DNA from 3 places in the Methylomusa anaerophila genome. Region 3 is predicted to be linked to each of the others. Evidence: riboswitches for the same ligand, from Rfam matches in the RefSeq annotation. Region 3 holds a riboswitch; each other region holds the start of a gene.
What was found. A riboswitch is a leader RNA that binds a small molecule or an ion and turns the genes downstream of it on or off. The one in region 3 is predicted to bind S-adenosylmethionine.

Region 1 (2,267 bases), 1.2 Mb from region 3:
CTGGTCTTAAATCAAAGTGCTTATTAATTAATTCTACAATTTGGTCTTCATCAATTTTGGCCGTCCCGAAAGTTTCTACCATAACAGAAACAGGACGGGCGATACCAATGGCATAAGCAAGTTGTATTTCACATTTATCAGCCAGACCGGCAGCAACAACGTTTTTTGCCACATAACGGGCGGCATAAGCTGCGGAGCGGTCTACTTTTGTTGGATCTTTACCGGAAAATGCTCCGCCGCCATGGCGGGCCATACCACCGTATGTGTCTACAATGATTTTACGGCCGGTAAGACCGGCATCACCTTGAGGTCCACCCACTACAAATCTGCCGGTAGGATTAATATAATATTTTGTTTGGGCGTCAAGAAGTTCATGGGGCACAATGGGAGTAATCACTTTGGTGATCAGATCCTGCTCAATGGTCTTTTGGTCAACATCCGGACTATGTTGTGTAGACACAATGATGGTGTCGATTCTAACCGGTTTTCCGTCTACGTATTCTACAGTGACTTGCGTCTTTCCATCGGGACGAAGGTAAGCTAAATCGCCGTTTTTACGAACTTCGGAGAGGCGGCGGGCTAGCTTATGCGCCAACGAAATCGGCAGAGGCATATATTCCGGCGTCTCGTTTGTTGCATAACCAAACATCATTCCCTGGTCACCGGCGCCGATCGCTTCAATGGCATCCATTTCTCCCTGTTTGGCTTCCAGTGCTCTATCTACACCAAGCGCAATATCTAAAGATTGCTCATCAATTGAAGTGAGCACGCCGCAGGTTTCAGCGTCAAACCCGAATTTAGCCCTGGTATAACCAATGCTTTTTACTGTTTCACGTACAATTTTCGGGATATCAACATAGCAATTTGTAGTGATTTCACCAACAACGTGGACTAATCCGGTTGTTATTAATGTTTCGCAAGCCACGCGACCCATAGGATCCTGTGCAATGATAGCGTCAAGTACACTGTCGGAAATTTGGTCGGCAATCTTATCAGGATGTCCTTCGGTTACAGATTCTGAGGTGAAAAGTACACTTTTTTTGGTCATTTAAACATATTACCTCCTTATCGTATCAAAAAAAGAATAAAAAAACTCCCGAAGGGAGGTGATTTTGTCACTCTCCCATCTTGCGGAAATCCGCAGGAATTGGCACCGTTTTGGGCAATTTGCCGCCCAAGGGTTGCCGCGGTTTCATCGGGCCAGTCCCTCCACCAACTCTTGATGAGAATTGAATATGTAATTTACACCATAAAAATTTTAATTTATATCCGCATAAAAATCAAGTTAAATTTATCATTAAATTATAGATTTTATCTAAAATGACAGCTGAAAGCTCGGTTTTCGACATTTGGGGAAGCTCCTCCACCCTTCCGCTGGGGTAAAGGAGTTTAACAATATTAGTATCGGCGTCAAACCCGGCGCCTGGTAGAGTAACGTCATTGGCTATTATCATATCAAGCTTCTTAAGTCTAATTTTTTCTGCAGCATTGGCAATTAACTCTTCTGTTTCGGCTGCAAAACCAATTAATAACTGATGTTTTTTCAACGTTCCCAATTCTTTTAATATATCCGGGTTTTTGGCAAGCTGTAAGGTTACTATTTCACCGGTTTTTTTAATCTTTTGTTCTTGCGGTTCGAGGGGGCGATAATCGGCAACAGCCGCCGCCTTGATTACAATATCCACTTGATTAAAATTAGCCAGGACGGCTTCGCGCATTTCCTGAGTTGTTTCAACTTTAACAAATTCAACCCCCGCAGGCGGAGAAAGGCTTACTGGCCCTGAAATTAAGATTACTTCTGCCCCCCGGGATTTTGCAGCCTGCGCCAGCGCATAACCCATCTTGCCGCTGGAACGGTTTCCTATATAGCGAACCGGGTCGACCGGCTCACGAGTTCCGCCGGCGGTGATCAAGATTCGCTTACCTGTAAAGTTGTTCCCTGTATTAAGTAAACCCAGTGTTTTGTCAACTATTACCGACGGCTCCGGTAAACGTCCTAGTCCTTCCACGCCGCAAGCCAGCATTCCCGAATCAGGTTCCATCACTTGATAACCTAAATTGCGTAGCTTGGACAAGTTATGCTGTGTAATCGGATTTAAATACATGTTGACGTTCATAGCCGGGGCCAGCAAAACCGGCGCCTTCGTAGCCATTACTGTAGTGGTAAGCATGTCATCGGCGATACCGTTGGCAATCTTGCCAATGATATTAGCGGTAGCCGGAGCGATTAGAAATATATCGGCTAGCGTTGCCAAAGCAATATGTTC
Region 2 (2,267 bases), 1.6 Mb from region 3:
AAGGACTGGATTAAGTCTCCCGGTAATACTACAGACTTAAGAATGCGTATCTTGTCGGCGGTAAGAGGGCTTGAATACGGTAAAGCCACCATCCAGGTTCAAGCCGGAGAAATTACGCAAGTTGAGAAAACGGAAAAGTATAGATTTACTAAGATGACCGGAGTCAACGGCGACGGAATATAAGAAGGGATTGCCCGCTGGGCAATCCCTCGTTTTTTAAAAAAATTATTTACTATTTACTTAGAGCTTGTTCCAAGTCGGCGATTAAGTCGTCGGCGTCTTCAATACCTACGGATACTCGCAGCAGGCATTCATTGATCCCCAGCCGTTTCCTCATTTCATAAGGCATATCGGCATGGGTCTGAACCGAGGGAAAGGTTATGAGTGATTCTACTCCTCCCAGGCTTTCGGCAAATTGAAATACTTTAACCTTACGCAGGATTTGCTGTGGCAGACCGGGATGATCAATTGCAAACGAAAGCATGCCGCCATAGCCCGATGCCTGAGCTTCCTGAATATCTTTGCCGGGGTGCTCCGGCAGACCGGGATAATAAACAGCGGTCACATGGGGATGCTTTTTTAGCCAGTTGGCTACTTTAGCAGCATTTTCCTGGTGTTCGCGCATACGTAGCGCCAACGTTTTCAGACCTCTTAACAACAGCCAGCTGTCTTGCGGACCAAGAATTGATCCCGTAGCATTCTGTATAAACCCGATTCGTTCCGACAGACAGGGTTTGCCGGTGACCACAATGCCGCAGACTACGTCATTGTGTCCGGAGAGATATTTGGAGCCGCTGTGTATCACCATGTCGGCGCCCAAAGTGAGCGGACGCTGAAAATAAGGGGACAAAAAGGTATTGTCGACGATGATATCCAAAGGGTGTGAGAAGTTTTCGCGGGCTATCGAAACAATAGACCGGATATCCGCAATCTTCATGAGCGGATTCGTGGGGGTTTCAACAAGGATTGCCCTGGTGTTGGCGCGGATGGCACTGCGGACTTCTTCAAGGTTGGCTGTATCTACGAATGTTGCAGCAAGGCCCAATTGGGTAAAGAGTTGGTCGAGGATCCGGTAGGTTCCGCCGTAGCAGTCTTCAGTGAGAATAATATGGTCGCCGGGGCGATATAACATAAGAATTGCCGTAATGGCGGCCATGCCTGACGCGAAAGCAAATCCCGCATGTCCTTCTTCCAGATTGGCCACTGCTTCCTCTACTGCTTTTCGTGTTGGGTTTTGCGTGCGGGAGTAATCGAAACCCGTACTTTGGCCTAAAGCCGGATGACGAAAGGTGGCTGTTTGATATATAGGGGTGCTGATGGCGCCGGTGGATTTATCCGTAACTAGACCGGCCTGAACTACTCTGGTGGCAAACTTCATGAATAGATATCCTCCCTACTTGTTTTGGCTTGTTTTGGTTTTCGCCTACAGAAAAACGGTTCTTCCCGAAAGAAGAACCGTGGCTTGCGCACGAAAACTCATCTTTCGGATTGCTCCGCTGGAATTAGCACCTTGCAATATGCCGGTTGCCGGGTGTCATTGGGCCAGTCCCTCGACCACTCTTGATAAGTTATTTATTTAAGTTTATTGCATTTTATTTTGCCATAGACGGATGTAAGTGTCAAGATAAATATTTAAAAAGTTTGGTTTGTTGTATGACGATTGTTGTATGATGCATGAAAAAGACCAAGGCCGCTGGTAAGTTTTTGCTTGACAAAATATAATTTATGTGTTACTTTAAAGTTAATTAAATTCTTGCTGACCGGAAAACCGGAGGCAGTCGGCGGTTGTTTTAACAGCCACGATTGCCTCTTGCTGTTTCCTGACAGAAGATAACTGGCATAATAGCTCGAGGGTGAATAGCTACGAGCTTATTTAAGAAAGGGATGACTAGTATGGCTAAAATTGCCGGAAATTTAACTGAGTTAATCGGAAATACTCCCCTGTTGGAATTGAAAAACTATAATGCTGCCAAAAATGTAGGCGCCAAGGTCATTGCCAAGCTGGAATACTTTAACCCGCTGAGCAGTGTTAAAGACCGGATTGGTCTTGCCATGATCAAAGCTGCGGAAGACAAAGGGTTGATTAACAAGAATTCCGTAATTATCGAACCTACCAGCGGTAACACCGGTGTCGGTTTGGCCTTCGTAGCAGCGGCCCGGGGTTACAGACTGATTCTTACTATGCCGGAGACTATGAGCATTGAGCGGCGCAAGTTGCTTAAAGCACTGGGCGCCGAACTGGAACTTACTCCCGGGGCGAAAGGAAT
Region 3 (2,267 bases):
CATGCCGGGTGCGTATAATCGGCAAGTTTGGTGATGGACGGATTTTCGCCGCATACCGGGCAGTTACTGTCCCGTGGCAGCTTTACTTTCCGAAAATTCATTTCCAGGGCGTCATAGGTAAGAACATAACCATTTAGCAGTTCTCCGACGCCCAGTATATATTTAATGGCTTCCGTTGCCTGAATGGTTCCGATTACGCCTCCCATTACCCCCAATACCCCGGCCTGCTTACAGGTGGGAACAGCATCAGGCGGCGGCGGAGCGTGAAATATACACCGGTAGCAAGGACCCTGCCCCGGAATATAAGTCAGAGTCTGTCCCTGAAACCGGATAATGCCCCCATGAGAGAAAGGCTTGCCGGTAATAACACAGGCGTCATTGATTAAGAACTTCGCCGGAAAGTTATCGGTACCGTCGATGATGAAGTCATAGTCCCGGTCCTTGATTATATCAACTACGTTGCTCGCATCAGCCGCTTTTTGGTACATAATCACCTTTACATCCGGGTTTATCTCGTTGATTGTTTCCTGGGCCGACAGTACCTTGGCCTTGCCGATATCCTTCGTCAGATGAATAATCTGCCGCTGAAGATTGGCTAGCTCCACCGCGTCGCCATCTGCCAAACCGATGGTCCCGACTCCGGCAGCGGCCAGAAACATGGCCGCCGGCGCGCCCAGGCCGCCGGTGCCGATGATTAACACCTTAGATGCCAGCAGCTTTTGCTGTCCTCTGACGCCGACTTCTTTCAAAATAATATGTCTTGCGTATCTCTCCATCTGTTCATTGGAAAAACTCATACTCCCCGCCCCCATAAAACGCATCATTACGACTCCCAGCCCCACAAGGTTTACGCCCAGCATTGCGGCAAGACTGACATAAATATAATAGGAAAGACTAAAAGACTCCCGCACAGAAAATCTTTTAGCCTTTAGTTTTCTAATCAGTTGCTCAATACTTTATTTTCAGAATTAATAATACCACATTTAAAAAATAAATACCATAAAAACATATTTTTCTTATATTCCGTCACCATTTGTGCATTCTACGGAAGGCAGTCTAATCTTCTGGTCAAATTTTATGACTTGTCCATCACGTATTATGATAGTCACTTCCGTACTATATTTGGGTTTCTCTGGATCGGAATCGGTTGTTTTTTGTTCTTCAGGGATGGAATGAAGATTGTTTATCATTATAGTCCCTCTTTCTGCTATGGTTTCGAAATGCTGCCCACCGTCCGGCCGGAATTAAGAAAAACCCCTTTCCGAGGAAAGGGGTTAATTCACACCTTCCTCTTATCTGCCAGGATTTCTCCTGCTGGAATTAGCACCACTGCAGTTGCCTGCCGGTTGCCGGGTGTCATCGGGCCAGTCCCTCGACCACTCTGGATAAGAGCCATTTTTCATTCAATTAGTTACAATTTTAGCACAGGAAATATTGAATGTCAATATTACTTAATTTTGCTTAATTTTGCTTTATTACTTAATTTGCTTCCAGTGTATCCCTAACAAGATTAAAAAAAGCGAGATATCCAGCTTTATGGACTCCCGCTTATTTTGTCGGCATGAAATTTAATTTCCCTGTACTTTCTCTGTTTGCTAACCATTTCTGCCAATATTCCTCTTTATTATCCAAATTTATTCAAGACTGTCCCAATTTGTTCTTCGGTAAGTGAAGAAAATCCGCCAATATTGCCGACAAAGAAGCAAGTACCTACTATTACATCATTATTGTATTCGAAATTAACAGGAAGATCTCGCGGCTTTCCTTCATTGTTATAAGCTACAATCATTATATCATTCTGAAAATTAATATATTTCATGGGATCGCCAACGATATCCTGTATAGATCTGGTATCATTAGGAATGTATTGTAAAACGGGTAATTTTGAAGGTTTCTTGACTGCTACTAGAATATCATCATTAATGTAACGCATTCCGACAGTATCTCCTCCCATCCAATTGGATATTACACATTTATATTAGGTATACATTAAGTACACACAATTTACATTCTAGACTTTCGTTCAGCTAAAAAGAACATAAAAAATCATCTTTTTTACCCTAAAAATTCGAAAATAATACAAATTTAAACATTCTGCAGCTAAAACAGCTATAGTATTCCAACTATGTTTCTATCTATATACAATCTATTAAAGATTTACAAAGAACAACACAACCTATCAATGACCTTTAAAGGCATTTGATTGATTTGAGCGACAAACCTTTGAATCCTTTGGCGAATTTCATTGGTTGAGTGATAAAAAACGT

Region 1: it holds a riboswitch for S-adenosylmethionine, as region 3 does, so the genes downstream of both, metK (methionine adenosyltransferase) here and MAMMFC1_RS12835 (HesA/MoeB/ThiF family protein) in region 3, are expected to answer to the same signal.
Region 2: it holds a riboswitch for S-adenosylmethionine, as region 3 does, so the genes downstream of both, MAMMFC1_RS20320 (trans-sulfuration enzyme family protein) here and MAMMFC1_RS12835 (HesA/MoeB/ThiF family protein) in region 3, are expected to answer to the same signal.

The regions. Positions count from the first base shown of each region.
Region 1 covers NZ_AP018449.1:4,044,930-4,047,196, reverse strand. Annotated here, with positions in the region: gene metK (methionine adenosyltransferase) at 1-1,048, opposite strand, end outside; SAM riboswitch class I at 1,121-1,229, opposite strand; gene coaBC (bifunctional phosphopantothenoylcysteine decarboxylase/phosphopantothenate--cysteine ligase CoaBC) at 1,281-2,267, opposite strand, start outside.
Region 2 covers NZ_AP018449.1:4,419,485-4,421,751, reverse strand. Annotated here, with positions in the region: gene MAMMFC1_RS22060 (YezD family protein) at 1-183, shown strand, start outside; gene MAMMFC1_RS20320 (trans-sulfuration enzyme family protein) at 233-1,378, opposite strand; SAM riboswitch class I at 1,474-1,570, opposite strand; gene cysK (cysteine synthase A) at 1,894-2,267, shown strand, end outside.
Region 3 covers NZ_AP018449.1:2,851,931-2,854,197, reverse strand. Annotated here, with positions in the region: gene MAMMFC1_RS12835 (HesA/MoeB/ThiF family protein) at 1-911, opposite strand, end outside; SAM riboswitch class I at 1,290-1,392, opposite strand; gene MAMMFC1_RS12830 (DUF3846 domain-containing protein) at 1,625-1,933, opposite strand; one part of gene MAMMFC1_RS12825 (IS630 family transposase) at 2,158-2,267, opposite strand, start outside.